DNA from 4 places in the Kluyvera ascorbata genome. Region 1 is predicted to be linked to each of the others. Evidence: predicted binding sites of a transcription regulator. Region 1 holds the regulator's gene; each other region holds the start of a gene.
What was found. Region 1 encodes LexA, which represses DNA repair genes until DNA is damaged. Its sites were predicted from a motif close to TNCTGTATGTACATACAGNA; they were not measured.
Positions count from the first base shown of each region.

Region 2: MY052_RS15890 (DNA translocase FtsK 4TM domain-containing protein) is a predicted target of LexA. The motif match lies at 1,844-1,863, and genes of this name have one in related genera.
Region 3: sbmC (DNA gyrase inhibitor SbmC) is a predicted target of LexA. The motif match lies at 745-764, and genes of this name have one in related genera.
Region 4: MY052_RS09790 (DinI-like family protein) is a predicted target of LexA. The motif match lies at 6,043-6,062, and genes of this name have one in related genera.

Region 1 covers NZ_CP096201.1:4,696,788-4,704,051, reverse strand. The annotation lists gene malM (maltose operon protein MalM) at 1-578, shown strand, start outside; gene ubiC (chorismate lyase) at 777-1,274, shown strand; gene ubiA (4-hydroxybenzoate octaprenyltransferase) at 1,289-2,161, shown strand; gene plsB (glycerol-3-phosphate 1-O-acyltransferase PlsB) at 2,261-4,690, opposite strand; gene MY052_RS22480 (diacylglycerol kinase) at 4,819-5,187, shown strand; gene lexA (transcriptional repressor LexA) at 5,287-5,895, shown strand; gene dinF (MATE family efflux transporter DinF) at 5,964-7,264, shown strand, end outside.
Region 2 covers NZ_CP096201.1:3,322,393-3,329,656, reverse strand. The annotation lists gene trxB (thioredoxin-disulfide reductase) at 1-761, opposite strand, end outside; gene lrp (leucine-responsive transcriptional regulator Lrp) at 1,311-1,805, shown strand; gene MY052_RS15890 (DNA translocase FtsK 4TM domain-containing protein) at 1,926-5,954, shown strand; gene lolA (outer membrane lipoprotein periplasmic chaperone LolA) at 6,077-6,688, shown strand; gene rarA (replication-associated recombination protein RarA) at 6,698-7,264, shown strand, end outside.
Region 3 covers NZ_CP096201.1:3,653,284-3,660,547, reverse strand. The annotation lists gene MY052_RS17490 (acyltransferase family protein) at 1-63, opposite strand, end outside; gene sbmC (DNA gyrase inhibitor SbmC) at 781-1,251, shown strand; gene MY052_RS17480 (serine hydrolase domain-containing protein) at 1,319-2,629, opposite strand; gene MY052_RS17475 (LysR family transcriptional regulator) at 2,772-3,674, shown strand; gene MY052_RS17470 (DMT family transporter) at 3,684-4,511, opposite strand; gene MY052_RS17465 (TonB-dependent receptor) at 4,821-7,013, shown strand; gene pheP (phenylalanine transporter) at 7,158-7,264, shown strand, end outside.
Region 4 covers NZ_CP096201.1:2,065,612-2,072,875, reverse strand. The annotation lists gene ruvB (Holliday junction branch migration DNA helicase RuvB) at 1-653, opposite strand, end outside; gene ruvA (Holliday junction branch migration protein RuvA) at 662-1,273, opposite strand; gene ruvC (crossover junction endodeoxyribonuclease RuvC) at 1,355-1,876, opposite strand; gene MY052_RS09815 (YebC/PmpR family DNA-binding transcriptional regulator) at 1,911-2,654, opposite strand; gene nudB (dihydroneopterin triphosphate diphosphatase) at 2,683-3,126, opposite strand; gene aspS (aspartate--tRNA ligase) at 3,128-4,915, opposite strand; partial or broken gene MY052_RS09800 (hydrolase) at 5,183-5,746, shown strand; partial or broken gene MY052_RS09795 (DUF72 domain-containing protein) at 5,746-5,841, shown strand; gene MY052_RS09790 (DinI-like family protein) at 6,101-6,340, shown strand; gene MY052_RS09785 (GtrA family protein) at 6,711-7,073, shown strand; gene MY052_RS09780 (glycosyltransferase family 2 protein) at 7,070-7,264, shown strand, end outside.

The DNA of each region.
Region 1 (7,264 bases):
ACTTCCCAAGCAGCTACTTTACCTATCAGGCACCTGGCGTAATGAGCGCCGACCGTCTTGAAGGCGTCATGCGCCTGACCCCGGCCTTAGGTCAGCAAAAACTCTATGTACTGGTCTTTACCACTGAAAAAGATCTCCAGCAGACCACAACATTGCTGGACCCAGCAAAAGCCTATGCCAAGGGCACCGGCAACGCGGTTCCGGATATCCCAGACCCGGTGGCTAAACACACCACCGACGGTCTCGTGAAGCTGAAAGTCAAAACCAACAGCAGCTCTAGCGTCCTGGTCGGCCCACTGTTTGGCTCCTCCGGCCCGGCTCCGGTCACCGTGGGTAACACTGCTGCGCCAGCCTATAGTGCGCCTGCCGCTGCTCCAGTCGTTGCACCAGCTGCCGCTCCAGCCGCGAAAGCAGAGCCGATGCTGGATGACACGGAAACCTACTTCAACAACGGTATTAAACAGGCGGTGGCCAAAGGGGATATCGACAAAGCCCTGAAGCTGATGAATGAAGCCGAACGCCTGGGCTCGAAATCTGCTCGTTCCACCTTTATCGGCGCTGTAAAAGGCAAGGGGTAAGTTTTACCCCGCAGCGCCGATGTTTAGGCGAAGCCTTTCGGTGTGCCCTTATGGGCACACCTTTTTTCTACACGTCATTGCGCGACAACAAACTGTTGCACTGCTGTTGCGCTAATGATCGTATTTGACCATTCCTGCACCCCCTCCCGCTGTGTTCTGCGATACAATAGCCAGAAGTTATGTATTGGAGAGACAGGCATGTCGCACTCTGCACTGACGCAGCTTCGCGCGCTGCGCTATTTTGACGTTATCCCCCCGCTTGAATCGGCACAGCGCGACTGGCTGATGCTGGAAGATTCGATGACCAAACGGTTTGAGCAGTTCGGGAAGCCCGTTAGCGTCACGCTGCTGAACGAAGCCTTTGTCACCCGTGATGCGTTGGAAGGCGAGCAGCATTTGCTGCCGGACGAACCTCGCTATTGGCTGAGAGAAATATTATTGTGCGTGGGCGACGAACCCTGGCTTGCTGGGCGTACCGTGGTGCCGGAGTCGACGCTTTGCGGCCCGGAACTGGCGCTACAGCAGCTGGGGCAAACGCCACTCGGGCGCTATCTGTTTACGTCATCGACGTTGACCCGGGATTTTATTGAAATAGGGTGTCATGATGCGCTGTGGGGGCGACGTTCCCGCCTGCGTCTGAGCGGCAAACCGCTGCTGCTGACGGAGCTTTTTTTGCCCGCATCGCCGCTGTACTAAGAGGAAGAAGAAAAATGGAGTGGAGTCTTAGGTCGAATAAGCTGCTCGCTTACCATCGGCTCATGCGAACGGACAAACCGATTGGCGCGCTATTGCTGCTGTGGCCGACGCTGTGGGCACTGTGGGTTGCTTCCCCTGGCGTACCGCCGCTGTGGATCCTGGCGGTATTTGTCGCTGGCGTCTGGTTGATGCGTGCCGCAGGTTGTGTAGTCAATGATTACGCGGATCGTAAATTCGACGGCCACGTAAAGCGCACCGCCAACCGGCCGCTGCCAAGCGGCGCGGTGACGGAGAAAGAAGCGCGGACGCTGTTTATCGTACTTGTGCTGCTCTCCTTCGTGCTGGTGCTGACCCTCAACACCATGACCATCCTGCTATCGATTGCCGCGCTGGCGCTTGCCTGGATTTATCCGTTCATGAAGCGCTACACCCATCTGCCGCAGGTGGTGCTTGGTGCGGCGTTCGGCTGGTCTATCCCTATGGCCTTTGCCGCCGTCAGCGAAACGCTGCCGTTGAGCTGCTGGCTGATGCTGTTGGCCAATATTCTGTGGGCGGTGGCTTACGATACGCAATATGCGATGGTTGACCGCGACGACGATGTGAAAATCGGTATTAAATCGACGGCGATTCTGTTCGGTGATAATGACCGCCTGATTATCGGTATCCTGCAAGCTTGCGTGCTGGGGCTGATGGCGATTATCGGCTGGCTCAATGGCCTGCACTGGGAATTTTACTGGTCAATTCTGATTGCCGGTGCGCTGTTTGTTTACCAGCAAAAGTTGATTCGCCAGCGCGAACGCGGGCCGTGCTTCCAGGCGTTTATGAACAATAACTACGTGGGACTGGTGCTGTTTATTGGGCTGGCGATGAGCTACTGGCAGTTTTGATACGCGCATTCATTGCTGGACGGCGGCGTGCCGCCTCGTCTGGGCTACAATATCAATACATAAAAAAATCCCCGGTTTCAGCCGGGGATTTTTGTTTTTTTACTGCGCCGCCTCTTCCTGCGTCACGCTCTCAATCGTCAAGCGCACGTCCGAGGTAATCAGGCTTGCCATCATCTGGTATACCTTCATCGTCTCTTCCGGCTCGGCGTCGCCGCTGTCGCTGATATAGCCTTCATCGCGCAGGGTTAACACCAGGGAAGAGAACACCGCCTTATCGAAGAACTCCGGCGAGTTGATACCGTGCAGTACCGAGAGACGCTGAGCCAGCGTGCGGCTCTCTTTCTCCAGCGTGCTGCGGTTCATCGACGGGTTGCCGCTCAGCAGCCAGAAGGTGATCGCATAGCGCTGCAACGTCTCGCGCGCACCGGCAGCTAGCAGCTGCAGGGTGCGGGAGTGAGAGGCGTTGATACGCAGCTCACCGTCCTGCTCGCTAATCATCTCCTGACGAACCATCTCCGCAATCAGCGTATCGATAACCGCTGGCAGCTCTGTGCGATCCCAGCGCAGGAACAGCTCCGCTTTCAGCATTGGATACAGCGTATCGATAATGCTCAGCACCTGCTCGCGGGAAATCTCGCGATGCTGAGTCATAATTGACGCCAGCAGCGACGGCATGATCAACATATGCGCGATGTTATTGCGGTAGTAGGTCATCAGCACCGCCTGCTCGCGCGGCAGAATGATGATATCGCCGATGGTATCCTTCTCGACTTCGAACTTGTTCATCTGCAGCGCGTGATCGATAAGCTCGCTGGCAGAGGAGGTCGGTGCCGTTGCATCCGGCGCGTACGGCGCGTTACGCAGCAGTGCCAGATAGCAATCCAACTGCTGAGTCAGCTGCTCGCGGGTCAGCGAACGCTGACGCGAAGCCAGCAGCGCGGTACAGCACAGGTTCATGGCATTCGCCGCGCCTGCGTTGTTGATACGCACCATCAGCTCGGCCGCCATCTTGTTGACGGTCGGCGTCAGCCAGGCTGGGCGTACGGCTTCGATCGGGTCGATAGACTCGCGCCACTCCGGCACATGGTGGTTCAGGTAGGTCATCAGCGGCATGGGTTCGCCGAAGTTGACGTAGCCCTGGCCCAGATTACGCAGCTTGCTCAAGCCGCGCAGCATCTGTGGCAGGCTCTCTTTCTCTTTGGTCGCACCGCGCAGCTCTTTGGCGTAGGTCCCCACTTCCATCACGTGCTCGTAGCCGATGTAAATCGGCACCAGGGTGATCGGACGTGAACCGCCGCGCAGCATCGCCTGGATGGTCATCGACAGGGTGCCGGTTTTCGGGTCCAGCAGACGGCCGGTACGGGAACGCCCGCCTTCCACAAAGTACTCAACGGAGTAACCACGGCTGAACAGCTCGCCGAGGTATTCGCGGAACACGGTGGAGTAGAGCTTGTTGCCCTTAAAGGTACGGCGAATAAAGAAGGCGCCCAGGCGACGGAAAATCGGGCCCGCTGGCCAGAAGTTCAGGTTGATACCGGCAGCGATATGCGGCGGCACCAGCCCCTGGTGATAAAGCACGTAAGAGAGCAGCAGGTAGTCCATGTGGCTGCGGTGACACGGCACATAGACAATTTCATGCCCGTCGTGCGCCAGCTGGCGTACGCGCTCGGCGTTGTTCACGTTAATGCCCTGGTACAGACGGTTCCAGGTAAAGCTGAGGATGCGGTCGGTCAAACGAATCATCTCGTAGGAGAAGTTCGCCGCGATCTCTTCCATCAGCGCAATAGCGTTCTGCTGGGCTTTCTCGTGGGAAATTTTCTTGCTGCGCGCTTCGTCTTCTACCGCTTTGGCGATGGCTTTTGACGCCAGCAGCTTCTTGAACAGGTCATGGCGCGCCGGTAAACGTGGGCCGACCGCGGCCAGACGCTGACGAGCAAAGTGCATACGCGCGACGCGCGCCAGTTTCTGAGCGATAGTTTTATCGGTACCGTGTTCGTCAGCCATGCGGCGCAGGGAGACGGACGGCGAGAAACGCACAAAGCTGTCGCGACCGAGCCAGGAAACGGCAAAGAACTTCTGGAAGCCGTTCAGCATGCGCAGCGGTGGGTTCACTTCGCCTTTCTCACGACCCGGCGAACGACCAAACATCACCGACACTGGCACCATTTGCACATCCAGTTCTGGATTGCTGCGGTGCAGATCGAGGTAGTCGTGGAACAGTTTGATCGACTCTTCTTTCGGCGTGTAGTAGGTGAACACGCGCGGGCCGCCGTGGATAAAGACGTAGCGCGGCAGTAGCGTACCGTCGATTTCCAGGGGTTCAAGCGGATCGGGTAAATCGTGCGCCAGGCACTGAGCGCGCAGCGTCAGCAAGTCAGCCTTAGAGTTATAAGGCAGGACGTACATAATAGGGCGCGACGTATCAAGCCCCAATTCCTGGGCAGGTTGTGCCGGAATAGACTTGCTTTTTACCAGAACACTTAATGGTAAATTCAGTAATTTGTAGTAAATTCGTGGCCAGCCGGACATAAACGATGTAAAGCCTCTGGTTAATCATGCAAATGCGCGGCAAGAATATCAGAAAGTCGGTGAAATTTCTGTTCTACCGCCTCATATCACGCATTGTCATTGACGTAAAAACGAAAAAGGTTCTTGAGATGGCCAATAATACCACTGGGATTACCCGAATCATCAAAGCTGCGGGTTATTCCTGGAAAGGATTCCGCGCGGCGTGGATCAATGAAGCGGCATTCCGCCAGGAAGGGGTAGCCTCTGTTATCGCGATTATTATCGCCTGCTGGCTGGATGTCGATGCCATCACCCGTGTCCTGCTCATCGGATCGGTCCTTTTGGTGATGATAGTGGAAATTCTCAATAGTGCACTGGAAGCGGTGGTTGACCGCATCGGCTCCGAGTATCACGAGCTGTCTGGCCGGGCAAAAGACATGGGTTCGGCGGCGGTGCTGCTGTCCATTTTCGTGGCGGTAATCACCTGGGTCATCTTACTGTGGGCTCATTTTCACTAAACCTGCGAAAACTGCCTGATTTCGTGAGTTTTACGGTTCCAAAATAGCCAGTAGCTGTATATACTCACAGCATAACTGTATATACACCCAGGGGGCGGAATGAAAGCGTTAACGACCAGGCAGCAAGAGGTGTTTGATCTCATCCGGGATCACATCAGCCAGACGGGCATGCCGCCAACGCGTGCGGAAATTGCTCAACGCTTGGGGTTCCGTTCCCCAAACGCGGCTGAAGAGCACCTGAAAGCGCTGGCACGTAAAGGCGTGCTTGAGATTGTCTCAGGCGCTTCTCGCGGTATCCGCCTGCTGGTGGAAGAAGAAGAGGGCCTGCCGCTGGTGGGCCGCGTGGCGGCGGGTGAACCGCTGCTGGCGCAGCAGCACATCGAAGGTCACTATCAGGTTGACCCGTCTCTGTTTAAGCCAAGCGCGGATTTCCTGCTACGCGTCAGCGGCATGTCGATGAAAGACATCGGTATTATGGATGGCGACCTGCTTGCCGTACATAAAACCCAGGATGTACGTAACGGCCAGGTTGTCGTGGCGCGTATTGATGAAGAAGTGACGGTAAAACGCCTGAAAAAACAGGGCAACGTCGTCGAATTGCTGCCAGAAAACAGCGAATTTAAACCTATCGTGGTCGATCTGCGCCAGCAGAATTTCTCCATCGAAGGGCTGGCCGTTGGCGTTATCCGCAACGGCGAATGGCTGTAACTCTCCCCTGATTCTAATGGCTGCGATACTTCCGCTATCGCAGCCTTTTTTCGTTCTGGTCGATACTCATGCCGCTACTTACTCACGCCGATAAGGCGCTGTGGCGCCTTGCGCTACCGATGATCTTCTCCAACATCACCGTGCCGCTGCTGGGCCTGGTCGATACCGCCGTTATTGGCCACCTCGATAGCCCCGTCTATCTGGGCGGCGTCGCCATTGGTGCTACGGCAACCAGCTTCCTGTTTATGCTGCTGCTGTTCCTGCGAATGAGCACTACCGGGCTCACGGCGCAGGCGTTCGGTGCGAAAAATCCGCAGGCGCTGGCTCGCGCGCTGGTGCAGCCACTGCTTCTGGCGTTGGGCGCAGGGCTGCTTATCGTATTGTTTAAAACACCGTTGATAAATCTGGCGCTCTCTATCGTTGGCGGCAGCGGCGAGGTGCTGGAACAGGTCCGGCGCTTCCTCGCTATTCGTTGGCTTAGCGCGCCAGCCGCACTGGCGAACCTGGTGTTGCTGGGTTGGCTGCTGGGCGTACAGTACGCGCGGGCTCCGGTGGTACTGCTCATCGTCGGCAACGTGCTGAATATCGTTCTTGATCTATGGCTGGTGATGGGGCTGCACATGAACGTGCAGGGCGCGGCGCTGGCAACGGCGATTGCGGAATACGCTACGTTACTGGTCGGGCTGGGAATGGCGCGTAAGGTGCTGGTGATGCGCGGGATCTCGTGGGCGATGCTGAAAACGGCCTGGCAGGGCGATTTTCGCCGCCTGCTGGCGCTCAACCGCGACATCATGCTGCGCTCGCTGCTGCTCCAGCTCTGCTTTGGCGCGATAACCGTCTTCGGCGCGCGGCTGGGTAGCGAAGTGGTGGCGGTGAACGCGGTGCTGATGACGATGCTGACCTTCACTGCCTATGCGCTGGACGGCTTTGCCTACGCGGTAGAAGCGCATTCCGGACAGGCCTATGGCGCGCGCGACGGCAGCAAGCTGCTGGAAGTATGGCGTGCCGCATGCCGTCAGGCGGGGGTTGTGGCGCTGGCTTTTGCGCTGATTTACGCGCTCCTGGGAGAACATATTGTGGCGCTACTGACCTCGCTACCTGAACTGCGTCAGCTTGCCGACCGCTACGTGCTGTGGCAGGCGGTGCTGCCGGTTATCGGCGTATGGTGCTACCTGCTCGACGGCATGTTTATCGGCGCCACCCGCGGCGCGGAGATGCGTAACAGCATGGCGGTGGCTGCCGCCGGGTTTGCGCTTACCATGCTGGCGTTACCGCTGCTGGGCAACCATGGGCTGTGGCTGGCGCTTGCCGTATTCCTTGCGCTGCGCGGGCTGTCGCTGGCCGTTATCTGGCGTCGTCACTGGAAAAA
Region 2 (7,264 bases), 1.4 Mb from region 1:
CCTTCGAAGATGGCAGTATTTGGGCTGTGGCCGATAGCCACGAACAGACCCGCTACGTCCAGCGATTCAATTTCGTCGTTTTCGGTAGAACGCAGACGCAGACCGCTTACGCCCATCTGGTCACCGGTGACTTCTTCCAGCGTACGATGGGTGTGCAGCACGATATTGCCGCTTTCCACTTTATCCATCAGACGCTTGATCAGAATTTTTTCCGCGCGGAATGAATCACGACGGTGAATCAGATGCACTTCTGAGGCGATGTTGGACAGATACAGCGCTTCTTCAACCGCGGTGTTACCACCGCCGATAACCGCGACTTTCTGGTTACGGTAGAAGAAACCATCGCAGGTCGCGCAGGCAGAAACGCCGCGGCCTTTGAATGCTTCTTCTGACGGAAGTCCCAGATAGCGAGCAGAGGCACCGGTCGCGATGATTAACGCGTCACAGGTGTACTCACCGCTGTCGCCGGTCAGGCGGAACGGACGGTTTTGCAGATCCACGCTGTGGATATGATCGAAAATAATTTCGGTCTCAAACTTCGTTGCATGCTCGTGCATGCGCTCCATCAGCAGCGGACCGGTCAGGTCGCTAGGATCGCCCGGCCAGTTTTCGACTTCGGTGGTGGTGGTCAGCTGACCGCCTTTTTCCAGCCCGGTAATCAGGACCGGTTGCAGGTTTGCGCGTGCAGCATAGACCGCAGCGGTGTATCCCGCAGGTCCAGAACCAAGGATTAACAACTTACTGTGTTTGGCCGTGCCCATGAGATCCCCATAATTGTTGGCAGACATTGTTCGCGATTGTAGGGAATTTGTAGGCGTAAAAAAAGGGCATAGCGATTTTGTTAACGATATGTGTAATAGGATGAGTCGATTGATTGTCTATTTTAACATCAATAAATATAACTATTTCTACTGCCAGGCTCATGATTATAAGATGATTACATGTGAAACCGGACCCAGGATTCATGAATATGTGGCATGTTGTACTAAAAAAAGATGTTTTGCTTTGACAATCCCCTGTGCTTTTGCGACAACATTCAAGGAAGAAGAAAAGCAGTGTTTCGCGTGTGGTGAATTTTCATGCACGCAAATACCATTTTTACCCGGATCTCTGAAATCTACGTATGGTGTGGACAGACGTCATACGTGATGTCGGAGGGTGGCCGTGAGGCGCCGGGCTTCTCATACACATACCCTGGGATATTCGTCGTTGCAGCAACAACGGCGCATTGAAATCGGGAGAAGGCTCTGAACAGTGAAGTGCACAGAGTCAAGACAGGAGTAGGGAAGGAATACAGAGAGACAATAATAATGGTAGATAGTAAAAAACGCCCTGGCAAAGATCTCGACCGCATCGACCGCAACATTCTCAATGAACTGCAAAAAGATGGGCGTATTTCGAACGTCGAGCTTTCCAAAAGAGTAGGACTTTCTCCGACCCCGTGCCTTGAGCGCGTACGTCGTCTGGAACGACAGGGGTTTATTCAGGGCTATACTGCGCTGTTAAACCCGCATTACCTGGATGCATCGCTGCTGGTATTCGTTGAGATTACTCTGAATCGCGGTGCGCCGGACGTGTTTGAACAATTTAACGCCGCTGTGCAAAAACTTGAAGAAATTCAAGAATGTCACTTAGTATCCGGTGATTTCGACTATCTGTTGAAAACCCGTGTACCTGACATGTCAGCTTATCGTAAGCTTCTTGGCGAGACCCTGCTGCGCCTGCCAGGCGTAAACGACACTCGTACTTACGTCGTCATGGAAGAGGTCAAGCAGAGTAATCGTCTGGTAATTAAGACCCGCTAAAACGGAACAGGTGCAAAATCAGCGTAGTTTGATTACACTCCTGTTAATCCATACAGCAACAGTGTCGGCGCAATCTGGCACTGTTGTCCGTTTTAGCATTTGGCACCTGGAGAGCCTTTCTTGAGCCAGGAATATACAGAAGACAAAGAAGTCAAACTCACAAAACTCAGCAGCGGACGCCGGCTCCTTGAGGCGTTACTACTTTTATGCGCCATTTTTGCCATCTGGTTAATGGCTGCACTACTGAGCTTCAATCCTTCCGATCCTAGCTGGTCACAAACGGCCTGGCACGAACCCATCCACAATTTGTGTGGTGCTTCCGGCGCATGGCTGGCTGACACGCTGTTCTTCATTTTTGGCGTGATGGCGTACACCATACCGGTGATTATTGTTGGTGGCTGCTGGTTTGCCTGGCGGCACCGTTCAAGCGAAGAGTACATCGACTACTTCGCCGTCTCGCTGCGCCTGATTGGCGTACTGGCCATCATTCTTACCTCATGCGGCCTCGCGGCGATAAACGCGGATGACATCTGGTACTTTGCCTCCGGCGGCGTGATTGGTAGCCTGCTCAGCACCGCGCTGCAGCCAATGTTGCACAGCAGCGGCGGGACCATCGCACTGCTCTGCATCTGGGCCGCAGGCCTGACGCTCTTTACCGGCTGGTCGTGGGTCAGCATCGCCGAGAAAATGGGCAGTTGGATCCTCAACATTCTGACGTTCGCCAGCAACCGAACCCGCCGTGACGATACCTGGGTCGATGAAGACGAGTACGAAGAAGAAGACGAATATGAAGACGACGGCGAGGAGACGCAGAAAGCGTCGCGTGAATCTCGTCGTGCGCGCATCTTACGTGGGGCACTGGCTCGCCGTAAGCGTATTGCCGAAAAATTCGCTAACCCGATGGGCCGCAAAACGGATGAAGCGCTGTTTTCGGGCCGTCGTATGGATGAGCCTGAAGCCGCTGGCTATGCCGCGCAGGTAGATCCTGATGACGTGCTGTTCTCTGGCGCTAGCGCCACCCGTGCCGCAGGGTATGATGAATACGATCCGCTGCTGAATGGTCATTCTGTTACGGAAGCCGTTGCGGCGACGGGGGCGGCTGCCTGGGTAGCCGAGCCTGCGCTAGCAGCCCCTTCAGTGAGCGAACAGCCGGTGCCAACCCCCGCCGTTGAATGGCAGGCCGTTCCGGCACCCACCGCGGTTGACCCCGTTATTGCGCCAGCGCCGGAAGGGTGGCCGCCAGTACAGCAGCCTCAATATGCTCAACCGCAGCAGCCTGTTTACGAACAGCCGCAGTATGCTCAACCGCAGCAGCCTGCTTACGAGCAGCCGCAATATGCTCAACCGCAGCAGCCAGCTTACGAGCAGCCGCAATATGCTCAGCCGCAGCAGCCTGCTTACGAGCAGCCGCAGTATGCTCAACCGCAGCAGCCAGCTTACGAGCAGCCGCAATATGCTCAGCCGCAGCAGCCTGCTTACGAGCAGCCGCAGTATGCTCAACCGCAGCAGCCAGCTTACGAGCAGCCGCAGTATGCTCAACCGCAGCAGCCTGTTTACGAGCAGCCGCAGTATGCTCAGCCGCAGCAGCCTGCTTACGAGCAGCCATACTCCGCTGAGCCGGATTATCTGAACGAACAGCAGGTTACACCTGCTCCCGTTGCTGAACCGGAACCTGTTGTAGAGGAAGAAGTTAAGCCTGCGCACCGCCCGCCGTTGTACTACTTCGAAGAAGTAGAAGAGAAACGCGCGCGCGAACGTGAACAGCTGGCAGCATGGTATCAACCGATCCCAGAACCGCTGGCGCCGATGGAACAACGCGCGTCCTCTGCACCGTCTATTCCCGTTTCTGCGCCAGAACCTTCCGCCGCTGTCGCTCCGGTGGCCGCGAGCGTACGCCATGCAGCAGCCGTTGCTGGAACTGCCGCCGCGGTGGCTGCCTCTGCACCGCTGTTTAGCCCTGCCGAAGGGCCGCGTGCGCAGGTTAAAGAGGGCATTGGTCCACAGCTGCCGCGTCCTAACCGAGTCCGTGTACCCACGCGCCGTGAGCTCGCATCTTATGGTATTAAGCTGCCTTCCCAGCGGATGGCAGAAGAGCGGGCGGCTCGCGAGGCAGAACGTTATCAGCATGATGATAGCAACCCAATGACCGACGATGAAGCCGATGCCATGCAGCAGGATGCACTGGCTCGCCAGTTTGCCGCCTCGCAGCAGCAGCGTTACGGTGAAACGGAAAGTCATGATGATTTCGTGTCTGACGACGATGATGCGGATACGGCAGCCGAAGCGGAACTGGCACGCCAGTTTGCGGCATCTCAGCAGAACCGTTACGCCAGCGAACAACCGGAAGGGGCGCATCCGTTCTCTCTCGACGATTTTGAATTCTCACCGATGAAAACTCTGGTGGATGATACGCCGAGGGCACCATTGTTCACGCCGAGCGTGATGCCGGAACCTACCGTTACGCCGCCGTCTCAACCGCAGCAGCCATCACAGTATGCTCAGGGCCATCAGCAGCCGCCGCAGCATGCACAAGGCTATCATCAGCCTCAGCAGCAATTTGCGCAGCCGCCACAACAGCAGCCTGTGCATCAGCCGGTAACGCCGCAGGAGAGTCTGATTCACCCGCTGCTCATGCGTAACGGCGACGATCGTCCGCTGCAGAAGCCGACGACGCCGCTGCCTTCGTTAGATCTGTTAACTCCGCCGCCAACGGAAGTGGAGCCGGTAGACACCTTCGCGCTGGAACAGATGGCGCGTCTGGTTGAGACTCGTCTGGCCGATTACCGCATTAAAGCGGACGTCGTGAACTACTCTCCGGGCCCGGTTATCACCCGTTTCGAGCTGAATCTGGCGCCTGGCGTGAAGGCGGCACGAATTTCTAACCTGTCACGAGATCTCGCGCGATCTCTCTCGACCGTTGCGGTACGGGTGGTGGAAGTGATTCCGGGTAAACCGTATGTTGGCCTGGAACTGCCGAACAAAAAACGTCAGACCGTTTACCTGCGCGAAGTGCTCGACTGCGACAAATTCCGTGATAACCCATCACCGTTGACCGTGGTGCTGGGTAAAGATATTGCCGGTGAGCCGGTGGTTGCTGACCTCGCCAAGATGCCACACCTGCTGGTTGCTGGTACAACAGGCTCCGGTAAGTCCGTCGGCGTGAACGCCATGATCCTCAGCATGCTCTACAAAGCGCAGCCTGAGGACGTACGTTTCATCATGATCGACCCGAAAATGCTGGAACTCTCGGTCTACGAAGGGATCCCGCATCTGTTGACTGAAGTGGTAACCGACATGAAGGATGCTGCCAACGCCCTGCGCTGGAGCGTCAACGAAATGGAACGTCGCTACAAACTGATGTCGGCGCTTGGCGTGCGAAATCTTGCTGGCTATAACGATAAAATTGCTGAAGCGGCGCGCATGGGCCGTCCAATTCCGGATCCATACTGGAAACCGGGCGACAGCATGGATGCGACGCATCCGGTTCTGGAAAAACTGCCGTACATCGTGGTTCTGGTTGATGAATTTGCCGACCTGATGATGACCGTCGGTAAGAAAGTGGAAGAGTTGATCGCCCGCCTGGCGCAGAAAGCGCGTGCTGCGGGTATCCACCTGGTTCTGGCAACCCAGCGTCCGTCGGTGGATGTGATTACCGGCCTTATCAAGGCCAACATTCCAACCCGTATTGCGTTTACGGTCTCGAGTAAAATTGACTCCCGTACCATTCTTGACCAGGGCGGCGCTGAGTCGCTGCTGGGAATGGGTGACATGCTCTACGCTGGCCCTAACTCCAACAACCCGGTGCGCGTTCACGGGGCGTTTGTCCGTGACCAGGAAGTGCATGCGGTGGTTCAGGACTGGAAGGCTCGCGGTCGTCCGCAGTACGTTGATGGCATTACCTCCGACACCGAAAGTGAAGGCGGCGGCGGTGGCTTTGATGGTGGCGAAGAGTTGGATCCGCTGTTCGATCAGGCGGTCAACTTTGTGACCCAGAAACGCAAGGCATCAATCTCCGGCGTACAACGCCAGTTCCGCATTGGCTACAACCGTGCAGCCCGTATCATCGAACAGATGGAAGCGCAGGGGATCGTCAGCGAGCAGGGGCACAACGGCAACCGTGAGGTGCTGGCACCGCCGCCGTTCGATTGATTGCAAAGATGGGTAAATAAGTCAGAATTCAGTATTTTCTTCTGTCACCGCTCTGGGCGAAGTCTTAGAGTGAGTGCCAGAGGCTCTCCTGCCGGGAGCATGAAGCTATTTAAGGATTAATAATGAAAAAGATCGCGATCACGTGTGCATTACTTTCCAGCTTTGTTGTCAGCAGCGTATGGGCTGATGCCGCAGGCGACCTGAAAAGCCGTCTGGATAAAGTGAGCAGCTTCCACGCCAGCTTCACCCAGAAAGTGACCGACGGCAGCGGCAACGCGGTGCAGGAAGGCCAGGGCGATCTGTGGGTAAAACGTCCGAACCTGTTTAACTGGCACATGACGCAGCCGGATGAAAGCATTCTGGTGTCTGACGGTAAAACGCTGTGGTTCTACAACCCGTTTGTTGAACAGGCGACGGCTACCTGGCTGAAAGATGCGACGGGCAATACGCCGTTTATGCTGATTGCCCGCAACCAGGCCAGCGACTGGCAGCAGTATAATATTCAGCAGACCGGTGATGACTTTGTGCTGACGCCGCGCGGCAGCAACGGCAACCTGAAGAAATTTACGATTAACGTTGGTCGTGATGGCACGATTCATCAGTTCAGCGCCATTGAACAGGACGATCAGCGCAGCAGTTATCAACTGAAATCGCAGCAGAACGGTGCGATAGAGGCGTCTAAATTCACCTTTACACCGCCGCAGGGCGTGACGGTGGACGATCAGCGTAAGTAAGAGGCAGGCGTGGGCAATTTGTCGCTCGATTTTTCTGATAATACCTTCCAACCTCTGGCCGCGCGTATGCGGCCAGAAAACTTAGCGCAGTATATCGGCCAGCAGCATCTGCTGGCTGCCGGCAAGCCGCTGCCGCGCGCTATTGAAGCCGGACACCTGCATTCGATGATCCTTTGGGGGCCGCCGGGCACGGGGAAAACGACGCTGGCGGAAGTGATTGCTCGCTACGCGAATGCCGACGTTGAGCGAATCTCTGCTGTTACCTCCGGAGTGAAAGAGATTCGTGAAGCCATCGAGCGTGCCCGACAGAACCGCAACGCTGGGCGTCGAACCATTCTATTTGTAGATGAAGTTCATCGCTTCAACAAAAGCCAGCAGGATGCCTTCCTGCCGCATATTGAAGACGGCACCATCACCTTTATTGGTGCGACCACCGAAAACCCCTCGTTTGAGCTGAACTCGGCGCTGCTCTCCCGTGCCCGTGTCTATCTGCTGAAATCCCTGACCACCGAGGATATTGAACAGGTATTGACTCAAGCCATGGAAGACAAAGCACGGGGCTACGGCGGGCAGGAT
Region 3 (7,264 bases), 1.0 Mb from region 1:
TTTCGGTGCAAACCATTCCCCAGTGGTCTTCCACATGTAAGTGACGTAGAAATGGTGTGTCATTACTGATATCGCTAACAGGCCTCGCAATCCGTCGATCGGAGAATTTCTTGATAATGATTCATATCTAGTAGGGGAAAGCCTAAACGCGCCAATTAGAACGGCACCAAGAATTAAGCTAAAGCACATTATAGGGATTATTAGCATAGTTGGTTCTATCATTATTAAACTAAGGGTAACTATAATTATTTGTGAACTATACCACTTACACGTCTGATTCTGAAGCTTAAGCCTGGTTATGGAGCGGTATCTTGCTGAACAATCTCCAGGGATTGACGCGACTAAAGCGCCTGATATCGAGTGTCCGACAGTGCCTGGCGTGTAATGGGGCATGCATGGGGCAAAAAATTAGCGCAAAACAACTCAAAACCGATGAAGGTGGTGATTAGTCTTGCGCTAATGCTCTGTGGGGCATGGGACCAATTCGGGACAGTCATGCATTTCCACTGATTGTCATGGGTTGCTAACTTTTATCATCATGGGACGTGTGAGCGCAGTGATGATGCGGTAAGTTGCTGTACTTGATAGTAGTTCTAGGAACTTCTAAGTCGTGGGCCGCAGGTTCGAATCCTGCAGGGCGCACCATTTTCCTGAAATTTCCCCCACATTCTTCCCCTGGCAAGAGTGCGAATCTGCTCACATAATGTTCACTGTTCGTTTGTCTAAACCAGAATACGTCAATTATACTGTATGAAATTACAGTATTTTAACGGAGGCAGTATGGACTACGAGATAAAGCAGGTTCAGCAACGCAAAATCGCCGGTTTTCATATGGTTGGGCCGTGGGAACAGACGGTCAAGCAAGGGTTTGAGCAGCTGATGATGTGGGTAGATGGTCAGCAGATCCCCGCGCAGGAATGGCTTGCCGTTTATTACGATAACCCTGATGAGGTCCCGGCGGAAAAGCTACGCTGCGATACGGTCGTATCGGTTGCCGATGATTTCGTTATTCCGCCAAACAGCGAAGGCGTGATGTTGGCGGAAGTGGCGGGCGGGCTGTATGCCGTCGCACAGGCTCGCGTCATTGACCACGACTTTGCTACGCCCTGGTATCAGTTCTTTGATAGCGTTCTGAAAGATAAAACCCACCAGTGTGCGCCTAAGCCCTGCTTTGAAATTTACCACAACAATGGGGCGGAAGACGGCTACTGGGATATCGAGATGTTTGTGGCGGTTGAACCAAAAGCCTGACCTGAAAACGCCAGAGCGTAAAGTATGTCTCTGGCGTCGCTGGGCTAACGGTATATATGGCCGATGATTAATGCAATGCCTTCGCAATCGCGCTAAACATCAGCGAGGCTTCCAGCGGCTGGGCGCTGAATGACGGTTCCGCCTGCGGCCAGGTCGACCACTGGACGATCACCAGATTTTCCGCGCGGTTGACCATAATCATCTGGCCATAAATCCCCAGTGCCCACATCGAGCCTTTCAGCGAGTCCTGCGGCGCTGGCACTACGTTTTTAGCGTTGGCAGGCACTTCGTTATTCCACCACTGGTAGCCATAAAGCCCCTGCGGATGCGCGGCGGAGACTGAGTTTTTCGCCTTGTTCCAGTCGGCGGATTGAGCCACCCAGTTTTCTGGCAGAATCTGCTTACCGTTCGGCAGACGGCCGTTGTTCAGCACGAATTCGCCGAAGCGGCCCCAGTCTTCCAGCGTGGCGTTAAAACCATGTGCGCCAACATCATGCTGGTTTTTGCTGTAGGAATGCCATACGCCATCGCTCGCCATGCCATACGGCTGCCAGATGCTTTTCTCAAGGTAGGCGGCAAGCGTCATACCCGTTGCGCGCTCCAGCACATCGCCCAGCAGCCAGGCACCGCCGGAGGAGTAGGACCAGACCTCACCCGCCGGATGAGCGCGTTTCAGGCCGGAAACCAGCGTGCGAACGCAGTCGTAGGTACCTGCGTGCGCTTCGCACTGCGTGAGTTTGGCGAAGTCAGACTGTGGGTTGGCATAATCTTCATTCCACGCCACGCCGGAAGTGTGCTGAATCAACTGTTTCAGCGTCACGCCGTCCCAGGCCGTACCTTTCAGGTCGGGTTCATACTGTGTGACCTGGTCGTCCAGCGAGTGGATTTTCCCTTCTTTTAACGCTACGCCCACAAGCGTAGAGACCACCGATTTTCCGACCGAGCGGGAGGTCCAGAGCGTGGTATCGGTGTTGCCCTCGCCAAGGTATTTCCAGGCAATCTTACCGTCCTTTAGCACCAGCATGCCGCTCACGTTCTGGCGTTTAATATAATCCTGAAGCGTCCACTGTTTGCCGTTGACCTGATAGCTCGCCTGCGTCAGCGGTTTTTCCGCCGCGGCGAGCGGCACGGATTTGCCGTGGTGGAAAACATCGCCCTGATAGTTGCGGTAGTCGTTACGAAAACCGATGACACGATCGGCCTGACTCCAGGTCAGCATTGCTTTTGTATCGGGCAGTTTTGCATCAAAGGGGGCCGGGCAGGCGGTGAGTTCGGTGCCTTCACAGGCCGCCATTACGGGTGAGGAGAGGAATGCCCCAGCCACCAGGCTTGCCAGCAGGCAGTACTTTGCAGGTAAAGATTTATGTTTATTATTCATAGCGTTCTCGATTTTAGTTATACCAATAGACACGTTGTCCCGGCGGGGTGACGGGATGGGTGCAGTATAAAAATCGCCGCACTATAATAAAAAACGCGTAATGGTGGAAAAACCCCCATAAGTACTGCAAAAGGAGCCCGGTGTGCCGTCATTGTCCTACTCATTTTCTCAGCTTGAAGCCTTCACCGCCGTTGCGGAACACGGCAGCCTGATGAAGGCGGCGATGAAGCTGGAGAAAGATCGCACGACGCTGCGCGATCTCATCGATCTGCTGGAAGATGGCCTTGGCTACCCACTGTTTGTCCGCCAGGGGCGAGCGCTACAGCTCACGGCAGAAGGCGAGCAGCTGCATCGTCAGGCGCATCTACTGATGCGCCAGGCCAGAGCATTTGAGCAGTTTGCCCGCCAGGTGCCGTCAGCCGACATTCAGGAACTGAGCATTGCCTACGATCCTTTTACGCCGCGTCGTTTTTTGCAGGCACTGATCGCCCAGATGGTAAAACGGGGGATTCGCCTGAGCCTGCGCTGCACCTCGCGCGCCGAAGGTGAAAAAGCGCTTACAAGTGGTCAGGCTGACTTAGGCTTCTTTCAGGCGAATAACCACAGCGTGGGCAACGATATGGAGTGGCGTGCGCTTGGCGCTATCGATATGGATTTCTACGCCGCCGAGCCGCTGTTTGCTGATGTTGCACGTCCCTGTTCGCTGCTCGACCTCTCTTTAACGCCGCAAGTGGTGATGCACTCAACAAGCGATCTACCGATGGCGCGGCGGCTACAAATCTCGGGGAACGTGATGGTGGCCAATGAGCTTGAAATGCTGCGCGGCCTGATTGAGGCCGGGTGTGGATGGGGATTTTTACCGACCCATTTTGAGGCGGCGCGCTGGCGGAATGTCGCGGCGATTCCCACGGTGGTGGGCAATGAAGGCATCAGCCAGACCATGGTGACGATTTGGCGGCCGGGGAGCGAAAAACGAATGTTAATTGATGACACGCTGGCCCAGCTATCTGCGCTGTGGCGAGCGGAGATGACACGCACAGGGTAAACGGAATTTTTACCGCCGCCTGTCCGCCACAATCACCAGACCAATACCGGAAAGGGTGATAACGATAGCCAGCAGCATGCGCATATCAATGGCTTCGCCCATAAAGACCAGACCGCCCAACGCCGCAAGGCAGGGAACGCTGAGCTGCAGCGTGCTGGCGGTCGTGGGGCTAAGCTTAGGCAACAATGAGTACCAGAGCAGATAAGCACCGCCGGACATCAGCGCCCCGGAGGTGACGGCCAGCGCGAGCCCGATGGCATCCGCCTGAACATGAAAACCACTGAGCAGAAACACTAGCAGCGCCATGGGAACCGCCAGAATAAAATTCCCAGTCGTTGCCGCCGCCGCATTCTGCACCTTCTTGCCGGTAATACAGTAAACCGCCCACGCCGCGCCGGACAGGATCATCAACAGCGAAGCTCTGCCGGAAGGGTGCCCCGCTCCGGGCAACAGCAGCAGCGCCAGCCCACCCATCGCCCCCAGCATGCCGACGCTTTTCAGCGCCGTCAGCCGCTCACCGCGCATCAACCCCCAGCTTGTCATTACGCACTGTACGGTGCCAAACAGCAGCAGTGCGCCTGCGGCGGTGGTTAACGACAGATAGGCCAGCGAGAATGCAAATACGTAGGTCGCCAGCAGCGCGGCGTTCAGCCAATTAAATTCTGGTTTCTTACGTAGACCAGGCATTTGGAGCAGCAAGAACAGCGCGATGGCGCCGCTCAGCAGGCGAACACTGCTAAATGAAACGGCATCCATATGCAGCCCCTTCAGCGCCAGCCGACAGAGCAGGGAGTTTGCGGCAAATGCCACCATAGCCAGGATGATTTTGAGCAGCACGGGAGCGTCCTCTGGAGGTATTGGAATAATTATGCATGAAGCCACGTAGCATAGCGCCATTGTTTTGTGCGTTGGCTCCCAGGCAAAGACATGTTTTTTCTGTGGTTATTTCCGCCCTCTACTACTGATTGAGACTTGATCACATTTTGATAATGCGTATAGTTCTCGATCTCATTTTTATTCATTGATGCGGTACAGCTGGCCCAGTAATCGGTGAGGATATTTCACAGGGGGATTCTGGGGCGTGAGAAGCGATAAACCCGTTGGTACCCACGATGAATTTTTTATTCAATACCAAGGGATGTTCTCATGAAAACCAAACTCTCCGTGCTGGCACTGGCGATAGGCACCGTGCTGCCTGCCGCCTATGCGGCAACGACCGAAGACACAACAACCAGGAAAAATCAGCCTGAAACGATGGTGGTTCAGGGCGTTGACGGCAGCGATTTCAAAGCCGGTGGCGAAGATCTGGTGCCAGCTTATCTCGACGGGCAAATTGCCCATGGCGGCCGCTTAGGGATGCTGGGCGAGCAAAAGGCGATGGACGTGCCGTTCAACGTCATCGGCTATACCTCAAAGCTGGTGCAGGATCAGCAGGCTAAAACCGTCGCTGACGTCGTTAAAAATGACGCAGGCGTCCAGGCGGTTCAGGGCTACGGCAACTTTGCGGAAACGTACCGTATTCGCGGCTTTAAGCTTGATGGCGATGATATGACGATGGGCGGCCTCTCCGGCGTGGTACCGCGTCAGGTGATGGACACCCAAATGCTGGAGCGCATTGAAGTCTTCAAAGGCGCGAACGCGCTGGTGAACGGCGCAGCCAGTTCCGGCGTAGGCGGAATGATAAACCTTGAGCCTAAACGTGCTGAAGATATTCCCACCACCCGCCTTGGCGTGGACTACACCTCTGATTCACAGGTCGGTGGCTCGTTGGATCTGGGGCGCCGCTTCGGTGATGACAACCAGTTTGGCGCGCGCGTAAACGTGCTGCACCGTGAAGGGGAAGGGCGTATTGACAACGACAAGCGCCGCACCACCCTGGCATCGCTGGGTCTTGATTATCGTGGCGACCGCCTGCGTTCATCTCTTGATTTTGGCTATCAGAAAAAAACCTTCCACGGCGGTGAAATGGGCGTTGGTGTGGCCAATATTGCCGCCATTCCAGCGGTACCGGACGCCACCAAAAGCTACGCGCAGAAGTGGGGCTTTAGCGACATCGAAAACGAATTCGGCATGGTTAAAACCGAATATGACCTGACCGATAACTGGACAACCTACGCCGGGCTTGGCGCGCAGCATGCGCATGAAATCGGCACCTATGCTGCACCGAAGCTGACCAACGTGAATGGCAATGCCACCGTCGGTCGTCTGGATACCAACCGTATTATCGACAGCTTCAGCGGCATGGGCGGCATCCGCGGTAGCTTCAATACCGGCGCGGTCTCCCATAAAGTGAACGTGGGCTACTCGGCGCAGATACGTCGCGATGCGACTGCCTGGCGTATGTCCGATAGCACTAAAAACCCGACTATCAATATCTACAACAGTCATGACGTAGACATGCCGGACTATAAGCCGAATCCAAAAGGCGGCCACTATGACGATCCGCTGACCACCGCGCGCAACCGTACCCAAGGCTGGCTGCTCAGCGACACGCTGGGCTTCTTTGACGATAGCCTGCTCTTTACCGCTGCGGCACGCCATCAGAAGGTGGTGATTCGTAACTATGACAACCAGACGGGCCAGGAAACCACTAGCTCAAGCTTTACTGAAAGCCGCTGGATGCCGACGTTTGGTCTGGTGTACAAGCCATGGGAGACACTCTCGCTGTACGCTAACCATACCGAAGCGTTGCAGCCTGCGAACAATGCACCTAATACTGCGAAAAACTACGGCCAAAGTATTGGTATCGCCCATTCGAAACAGGACGAAGTGGGCGTAAAAATTGATTATCAGCGCGTGGGTGGCTCACTGTCGCTATTCCAGATTACTAAGCCGTCTGGGGTGTTAGATAGCGACAAGTACTACCGTATGGACGGCGAGCAGCGTAACCGCGGCGTAGAGCTCAACGTGTTTGGCGAACCAGTGCTGGGCCTGCGTCTGACTGGCAGTGCGCTGTGGATTGACCCTGAATTGACCAAAACCGCGGGCGGTACTTACGACGGTAACGATGCGATTGGCGTCTCCCGCTTCTATGCGGTGCTGGGGGCTGAATACGACATCAAACCGATTGATGGGCTGACGGCGACCGCGCGCGTGAACCATACCGGTTCCCAGTATGCGGATACGGCCAACACCAAAAAACTCGATAGCTACACGACGCTTGATCTGGGTATGCGCTACCGCATGCGTTTGAACCAGGAGCAGAACGATCTGGTGTGGCGTGTGGGCGTGACCAACGTGACCAACCAGAACTACTGGTCGGGTGCTGATGACACCGGTGTCTATATCTACCAGGGTGAGCCGCGTACCTTAAAAGTCTCGGTCAGCTACGACTTCTAAGTCATTGCTAAAATAGGGTTATTGCCCCGAAAACGCGTGCGTTTCGGGGCTTTTTACTACTGGGGACCGGGTGCTGATTGCCTTGCGGCAAGTCGCGCTAAGTGTTAAAAGGTGCCCCTTCATAAAAATGCTAAGGGGTTAGACGTGAAAAACGCGTCATCAGCATCCAGCCAGAATCAACCGGATGCGTCGTCGGAAAATAGCCCGACGCTTCACCGCGGATTACAAAACCGCCATATTCAATTAATCGC
Region 4 (7,264 bases), 2.4 Mb from region 1:
CCGCGCGCACGACGAGCCACTTCCAGCGCACCATCATCGCTCATCTCCAGCCCCATAAAGCGCGCGCTGCGCCCCACGATATGCTGTAAATCTGGTACCTGATAAAACTCCAGGCGCTGCACGATGCCGAAGCGGTCACGCAGCGGTGACGTCAGAGAACCTGCGCGCGTGGTGGCGCCAATCAGGGTAAACGGCGGCAGGTCGATTTTAATCGACCGCGCAGCCGGGCCTTCCCCAATCATGATATCGAGCTGGTAATCTTCCATTGCTGGATAGAGCACCTCTTCCACCACCGGCGAAAGACGATGGATCTCATCGATAAACAGCACATCATGAGGTTCGAGGTTGGTCAGCATCGCCGCCAGATCGCCCGCTTTTTCCAGCACCGGGCCTGACGTGGTGCGCAGGTTTACGCCCATTTCGTTGGCAACGATATTGGCGAGCGTGGTCTTCCCAAGCCCCGGCGGGCCAAAAATAAGCAGGTGGTCAAGCGCGTCGCCGCGCAGCTTCGCCGCCTGGATAAAGATCTCCATCTGCGAACGAACATGCGGCTGACCGATATATTCGGCCAGTAACTTAGGACGGATGGCGCGATCCGCCACCTCTTCTGCCATGCTACTGCCTGACGAAATCAGGCGGTCTGCTTCAATCATCCTCTACCTCATAGCGCCGCGCGGAGCGCTTCGCGGATCAATGTTTCGCTGCTGGCATCCGAACGGGCAACTTTGCTCACCATTCGGCTGGCTTCCTGAGGTTTATAGCCCAGCGCCACCAGCGCAGCAACCGCTTCCTGCTCGGCGTCGTCGGCACTCGGACCCGCAGGAGACGTCAGCACCAGATCGGCGGCTGGCGTAAAGAGATCGCCATGCAGACCTTTAAAGCGATCTTTCATTTCGACAATAAGGCGTTCCGCCGTTTTCTTGCCGATGCCCGGCAGCTTAACCAGCGCCCCAAGTTCTTCGCGCTCTACCGCGTTGACGAACTGCTGCGCCGACATGCCGGAGAGAATGGCCAACGCCAGCTTCGGCCCAACGCCGTTGGTCTTAATCAGCTCTTTAAACAGCGTACGTTCCTGCTTGTTATTAAAGCCGTATAGCAGCTGCGCGTCTTCACGGACGACAAAGTGGGTGAAAACAATCGCTTCCTGCCCGGCTTCCGGCAGCTCATAAAAGCAGGTCATTGGCATATGCACTTCATAGCCTACGCCGCCCGTCTCCAGAAGAACCAGCGGGGGTTGTTTTTCGAGAATGATGCCTCTGAGTCTGCCTATCACGTGACGCTCCTGCGTTAAGGGCTAAAAGAGTAATGTACTATCATAAAAAAAGGCTGGATATTTATCCAGCCTGATTTGTGATTATCGTAATCGTCCACGCGCTAAGTTCAGCCGGGTATCGCTCATTTGCATGGCGTTCTGGCTGACGTGGCAGTGGGTAATGGCGATAGCCAGCGCATCGGCGGCATCGGCCTGAGGGTTGGCGGGAAGCTTTAACAGCGTACGGACCATATGCTGAACCTGGCTTTTTTCCGCACTACCAATACCCACGACGGTCTGTTTCACCTGGCGGGCGGCGTACTCAAAAACCGGGAGTTCCTGATTGGTTGCGGCGACAATCGCTACCCCGCGCGCCTGTCCCAGCTTAAGCGCCGAGTCGGCGTTTTTCGCCATAAAAACCTGCTCAATAGCGAAATAGTCCGGCTGGAACTGGGTGATAATTTCCGTCACGCCTGCATAAATCAGCTTCAGGCGTGACGGAAGATCGTCAACCTTGGTGCGGATGCATCCGCTGCCAAGGTAGGTTAGCTGTCTGCCAACCTGGCGAATGACACCATAACCGGTGATGCGCGACCCCGGGTCAATGCCGAGAATAATAGACATCACGCACCTCCTGTCAGGTTGCGGAACAGCCACCTCATTCTAAGGTTGCTGCAACCTCGTCAGAGATTTCGCCGTTGTGGTAGACTTCCTGAACGTCGTCACAGTCTTCCAGCATGTCGATGAGACGCATCAGTTTTGGTGCCGTTTCAGCATCCATGTCCGCTTTGGTGGACGGGATCATAGACACTTCTGCCGCGTCAGCCTTCAGGCCAGCCGCTTCCAGCGCGTCACGTACTTTACCCATCTCTTCCCACGCGGTGTACACGTCAATCGCGCCGTCGTCGAAGGTCACAACGTCTTCAGCACCAGCTTCCAGCGCCGCTTCCATGATGGTGTCTTCGTCGCCCTGCTCAAAGGAAATAATCCCTTTTTTGCTGAAAAGGTAAGCAACGGAACCGTCGGTACCGAGGTTGCCACCGGTTTTGCTGAACGCATGACGCACTTCAGCAACGGTACGGTTACGGTTGTCGGACAGACATTCGATCATCACCGCGGTGCCGCCAGGACCGTAACCTTCATAGATGATGGTTTCCATGTTGGAATCTTCATCACCGCCCACACCGCGCGCGATAGCACGGTTCAGGGTGTCACGCGTCATGTTGTTGGCCAGGGCTTTATCTACCGCAGCACGCAGACGTGGGTTCGCATCCGGATCGCCGCCGCCCAGTTTGGCCGCTGTCACCAGCTCACGAATGATCTTGGTGAAGATTTTGCCGCGCTTAGCATCCTGCGCCGCTTTACGATGTCTGGTGTTGGCCCATTTACTATGACCTGCCATAAAAATATCTCCAAAAAACTATGCCCTTTCAGGCAGCGTTAATGACAAATTCTTCAATCGCCTGCCGGTTGCTCCACGACTTGGTGAGCGCCGCCGCCGCGGGCGCATCGAGCCACTGGTAGGTCAGGTGCTCGGTGAACACAACTTCCCGCTCATGGGGCAGCGCAAGACAGAACCAGGATTCTGTATTGCGCTCAACGCCCGGCGCATAGCGATGACGTAAATGTTGAAAAATTTCAAACTCCACCGTGCGTTGACAGTCCATCAAGGTCAGTTGCTCAGAAACAACGTCTATAGTGACCTCTTCCTTTACTTCACGCATGGCGGCCTGCGACGCGGTTTCCCCCTCTTCCAGGCTGCCGGTAACCGACTGCCAGAAATCAGGGTCATCGCGTCGCTGCAGCATCAGCACCCGCTTACTGTCCTGGGCGTAAATCACCACCAGAATAGAGACGGGTCGCTTGAATGGCATGTTACTCGTTCTCCGCCGACGTTTTTGGCTCTTTCGCCACAACCTGAATACCCAGTTCGCTCAGAGATGCCGGATTAGCGAAGCTTGGCGCTTCGGTCATCAGACAAGCTGCCGCGGTGGTTTTCGGGAAGGCGATAACGTCACGGATGTTATCGGTGCCGGTCAGCAGCATGGTCAGACGGTCAAGACCGAATGCCAGACCCGCGTGCGGAGGCGTACCGTATTTCAGCGCGTCCAGCAGGAAGCCAAACTTCTCGCGCTGCTCTTGTTCGTTGATGCCGAGAATGCCGAACACGGTCTGCTGCATGTCACCACGGTGAATACGCACGGAACCGCCGCCCACTTCATAGCCGTTGATAACCATATCGTAGGCGTTTGCTACCGCGTCTTCCGGTGCCGCTTTCAGTTCTTCAGCGGTCATGTCTTTCGGCGACGTGAACGGGTGGTGCATTGCGGTCAGACCGCCTTCACCATCGTCTTCAAACATTGGGAAGTCGATAACCCACAGCGGTGCCCACATGTTTTCGTCGGTCAGGCTCAGGTCTTTACCCAGCTTCAGGCGCAGTGCGCCCATCGCGTCGGCAACCACTTTCTTGTTGTCAGCGCCGAAGAAGATCATGTCGCCGTCCTGCGCACCGGTGCGCTCAAGGATGGCTTCAATGATTTCTGGGGTCAGGAACTTAGCCACCGGGCTGGTGATACCTTCCACGCCTTTTGCACGTTCGGTCACTTTGATGTAAGCCAGGCCTTTCGCGCCGTAAATCTTCACGAAGTTGCCGTATTCATCAATCAGCTTACGAGTCAGCGCAGCACCACCCGGTACGCGCAGAGCCGCCACGCGACCTTTTGGATCGTTTGCCGGGCCGGAGAAGACCGCGAACTCAACGGACTTCAGCAAGTCAGCAACGTCAACCAGCTCCATTGGGTTACGCAGATCCGGTTTATCGGAACCGTAACGGCGTTCAGCTTCGGCGAAGGTCATAATCGGGAAGTCGCCCAGATCCACACCTTTGATTTCCAGCCACAGCTGACGCACCAGCGCTTCCATCACTTCACGCACCTGTGGTGCGGTCATGAAGGAGGTTTCGACGTCGATCTGGGTGAATTCAGGCTGACGGTCAGCGCGCAGGTCTTCGTCACGGAAGCATTTAACAATCTGATAGTAGCGGTCGAAGCCGGACATCATCAGCAGCTGTTTGAACAGCTGAGGAGACTGTGGCAGCGCGTAGAATTTACCTTTATGTACGCGAGACGGTACCAGGTAGTCGCGCGCGCCTTCCGGGGTCGCTTTGGTCAGCATCGGGGTTTCGATATCGAGGAAACCGTGATCGTCCATAAAGCGACGTACGAAGCTGGTGATTTTAGCGCGAGTTTTCAGGCGCTGAGCCATCTCTGGACGACGCAGGTCGAGGTAGCGGTACTTCAGACGCGCTTCTTCGGTGTTAACGTGGTTGGAGTCCAGCGGCAGTGATTCTGAACGGTTGATGATAACCAGGTCAGAAGCCAGAACTTCAATCGCACCGGTCGCCATATCCGCGTTGATGTTCTTTTCGTCACGCGCACGAACGGTGCCGGTAACCTGAATGCAGAACTCATTACGCAGTTCAGAGGCTAACTTCAAGGCATCCGCACGGTCCGGATCGAAGAACACCTGTACGATGCCTTCACGGTCGCGCATGTCGATAAAAATGAGGCTACCGAGATCACGACGGCGGTTGACCCAACCACACAGAGTCACCTGCTGCCCAACGTGGGACTGTCGAAGCTGTCCGCAATATTCTGTACGCATGAGATATCCCTTAACTTAGCCGTCGGCGGATTGTCGCCTGCCGTGCAGGCGTTACTGTCGCAGCTTTAGCTGAATGTCACTACTGGATGAAAAAAGGGGGCTATTATACTGGAAATTCTCGCTCGCGATAAGCCCGGAGCAGCTTATACGACTGTTTGCTGAACGCTTATTGCCTACGCTCACAAAAATTAACAATAATTATCAGTTCAATAACCTGGCGTCGATTGTAAGGTATGCCCCCGACAGCCCGTTTACAGAGGAACAACCATGCTGAATTTAGACGCCAAAAAAACCGCTCTTGTCGTTATTGACCTGCAGGAAGGCATTCTGCCGTTTGCCGGTGGCCCACATACCGCTGCTGACGTGGTGGCCCGTGCCGCCCGCCTGGTCGACAAATGCCGTGCCGCGTCCGCGCCAGTCGTGTTGGTTCGCGTAGGTTGGTCAGCTGACTTTGCAGACGCGTTGAAACAACCGGTTGATGCCCCCGCTCCGGCCAAAGCGCTGCCGGAAAACTGGTGGACCTATCCGGCTGAGCTCGGTAAACAGGACAGCGATATTGAAGTGACCAAACGTCAATGGGGCGCGTTCTACGGCACCGACCTCGAAGTGCAGCTGCGCCGTCGCGGCATCGACACCATTATTCTGTGCGGTATTTCCACCAACATCGGCGTGGAGTCCACCGCCCGTAACGCGTGGGAACTGGGCTTTAACCTGATTATTGCCGAAGATGCCTGCAGCGCGTTCAATAACGATCAGCACCAGAGCAGCCTCTCCTACATTTTCCCGCGCATTGCTCGCGTGCGCAGCACTGAAGAGATCCTTGCCGCCTTATGTTTTATCTTGGGCTTCCCCAATGGTCGCACCCGAAATGGGTGCGCCTTGGTATTACCAGCCTTGAAGAGTATGCCCGCCACTTTAACTGCGTGACGCGGTAATATTTTAAATCACTAAAGAACGCCCGAGAGCATATATTTCTTCAGTAGAATCAATTCATTACAATCATCACTTATATGAAATTCGGTAAAATTCATATGAGTTAAAATCTCCCAACCATGCCCCAAAGCAAGCATTTATGCCCCATCCCTGCCCCAAAAATCCTCCTTAAAAAGCTACGCGCCCACCGTTGATGCTGTATGAATAAACAGTGTAAATTGCATGGTAAATCATTGTTGTTTTGGAGGCGTTATGTTCGTTGAGTTGGTGTACGACAAACGAAATGTAGAAGGATTAACAGGTTCCAGAGAAATAATTCTGAATGAACTAACAAAGCGGGTGCACCTGATCTTTCCCGCTGCAGAGGTAAAGGTTAAGCCGATGCAGGCGAACGGCTTGAATAGCGATGCCAGCAAAAGTGATCGGAAAAAGCTGAATCGCATGCCGGAAGAGATGTTTGAAGAAGCCGATATGTTGTTGGTTTCGGATTAAACCTGTAAAGAGGACAAAGGTAATGCGGCCATTGGAGGCCCCTTTGTGCTGTGAGTTCAACCGATGGAAGCAGCATTTCTTGACACACATCTTATGATGTGGCCAGTTTTGTTGACCGTGCTCAAAAAAAACGGAAGTCCAATTGATACGCGCCTAACTAAAATCAGGGTTAACCATAACAAATGGGTATATGACGAAATGAACAAGTAGATGTAAATGCACCAACCGGCATTACAAACGAAGGTTGTATCTAATCCTGGGGGCAGGTCAGACACAGGTCACAGCGTCTTCAAATGTGAGGGTCGATCAAGTCAATGACACGTGCTAGAATTCAGACTTTTCTTAACTGACTAAATAATATATCAATTTAATGTTAAAACTCTTCGCAAAATATACATCAATTGGTGTTATCAATACACTCATTCACTGGGTTGTGTTTGCTGTTTGCATATATACGCTCCACACAGGACAGGCACTTGGCAACTTTTCAGGGTTCGTTGTTTCTGCGTCATTCAGCTTCTTCGCTAACGCCAAGTTCACATTTAAATCTTCAACCACCACAATGCGCTACTTGCTTTATGTGGGCTTCATGGGCTCGCTTAGTGGAGTTGTTGGCTGGTGTGCTGATATATCAGGCATGGCTCCTATCATCACGTTAATACTGTTCTCGGCCATCAGTCTTGTGTGCGGTTTTATTTATTCAAAATTCATTGTCTTTAGGGATGCGAAATGAAAATCTCTTTGGTTGTTCCAGTCTTTAATGAAGAAGATACAATTCCAATCTTCTATAAAACTGTCCGGAAGTTTGAAGGGCTTCAGCAGCATGAAGTCGAAATAGTCTTCATTAACGACGGCAGCAAAGACGCAACAGAATCCATCATCAACGCGCTTGCAATCGCCGATCCGCTTGTAGTTCCGCTGTCA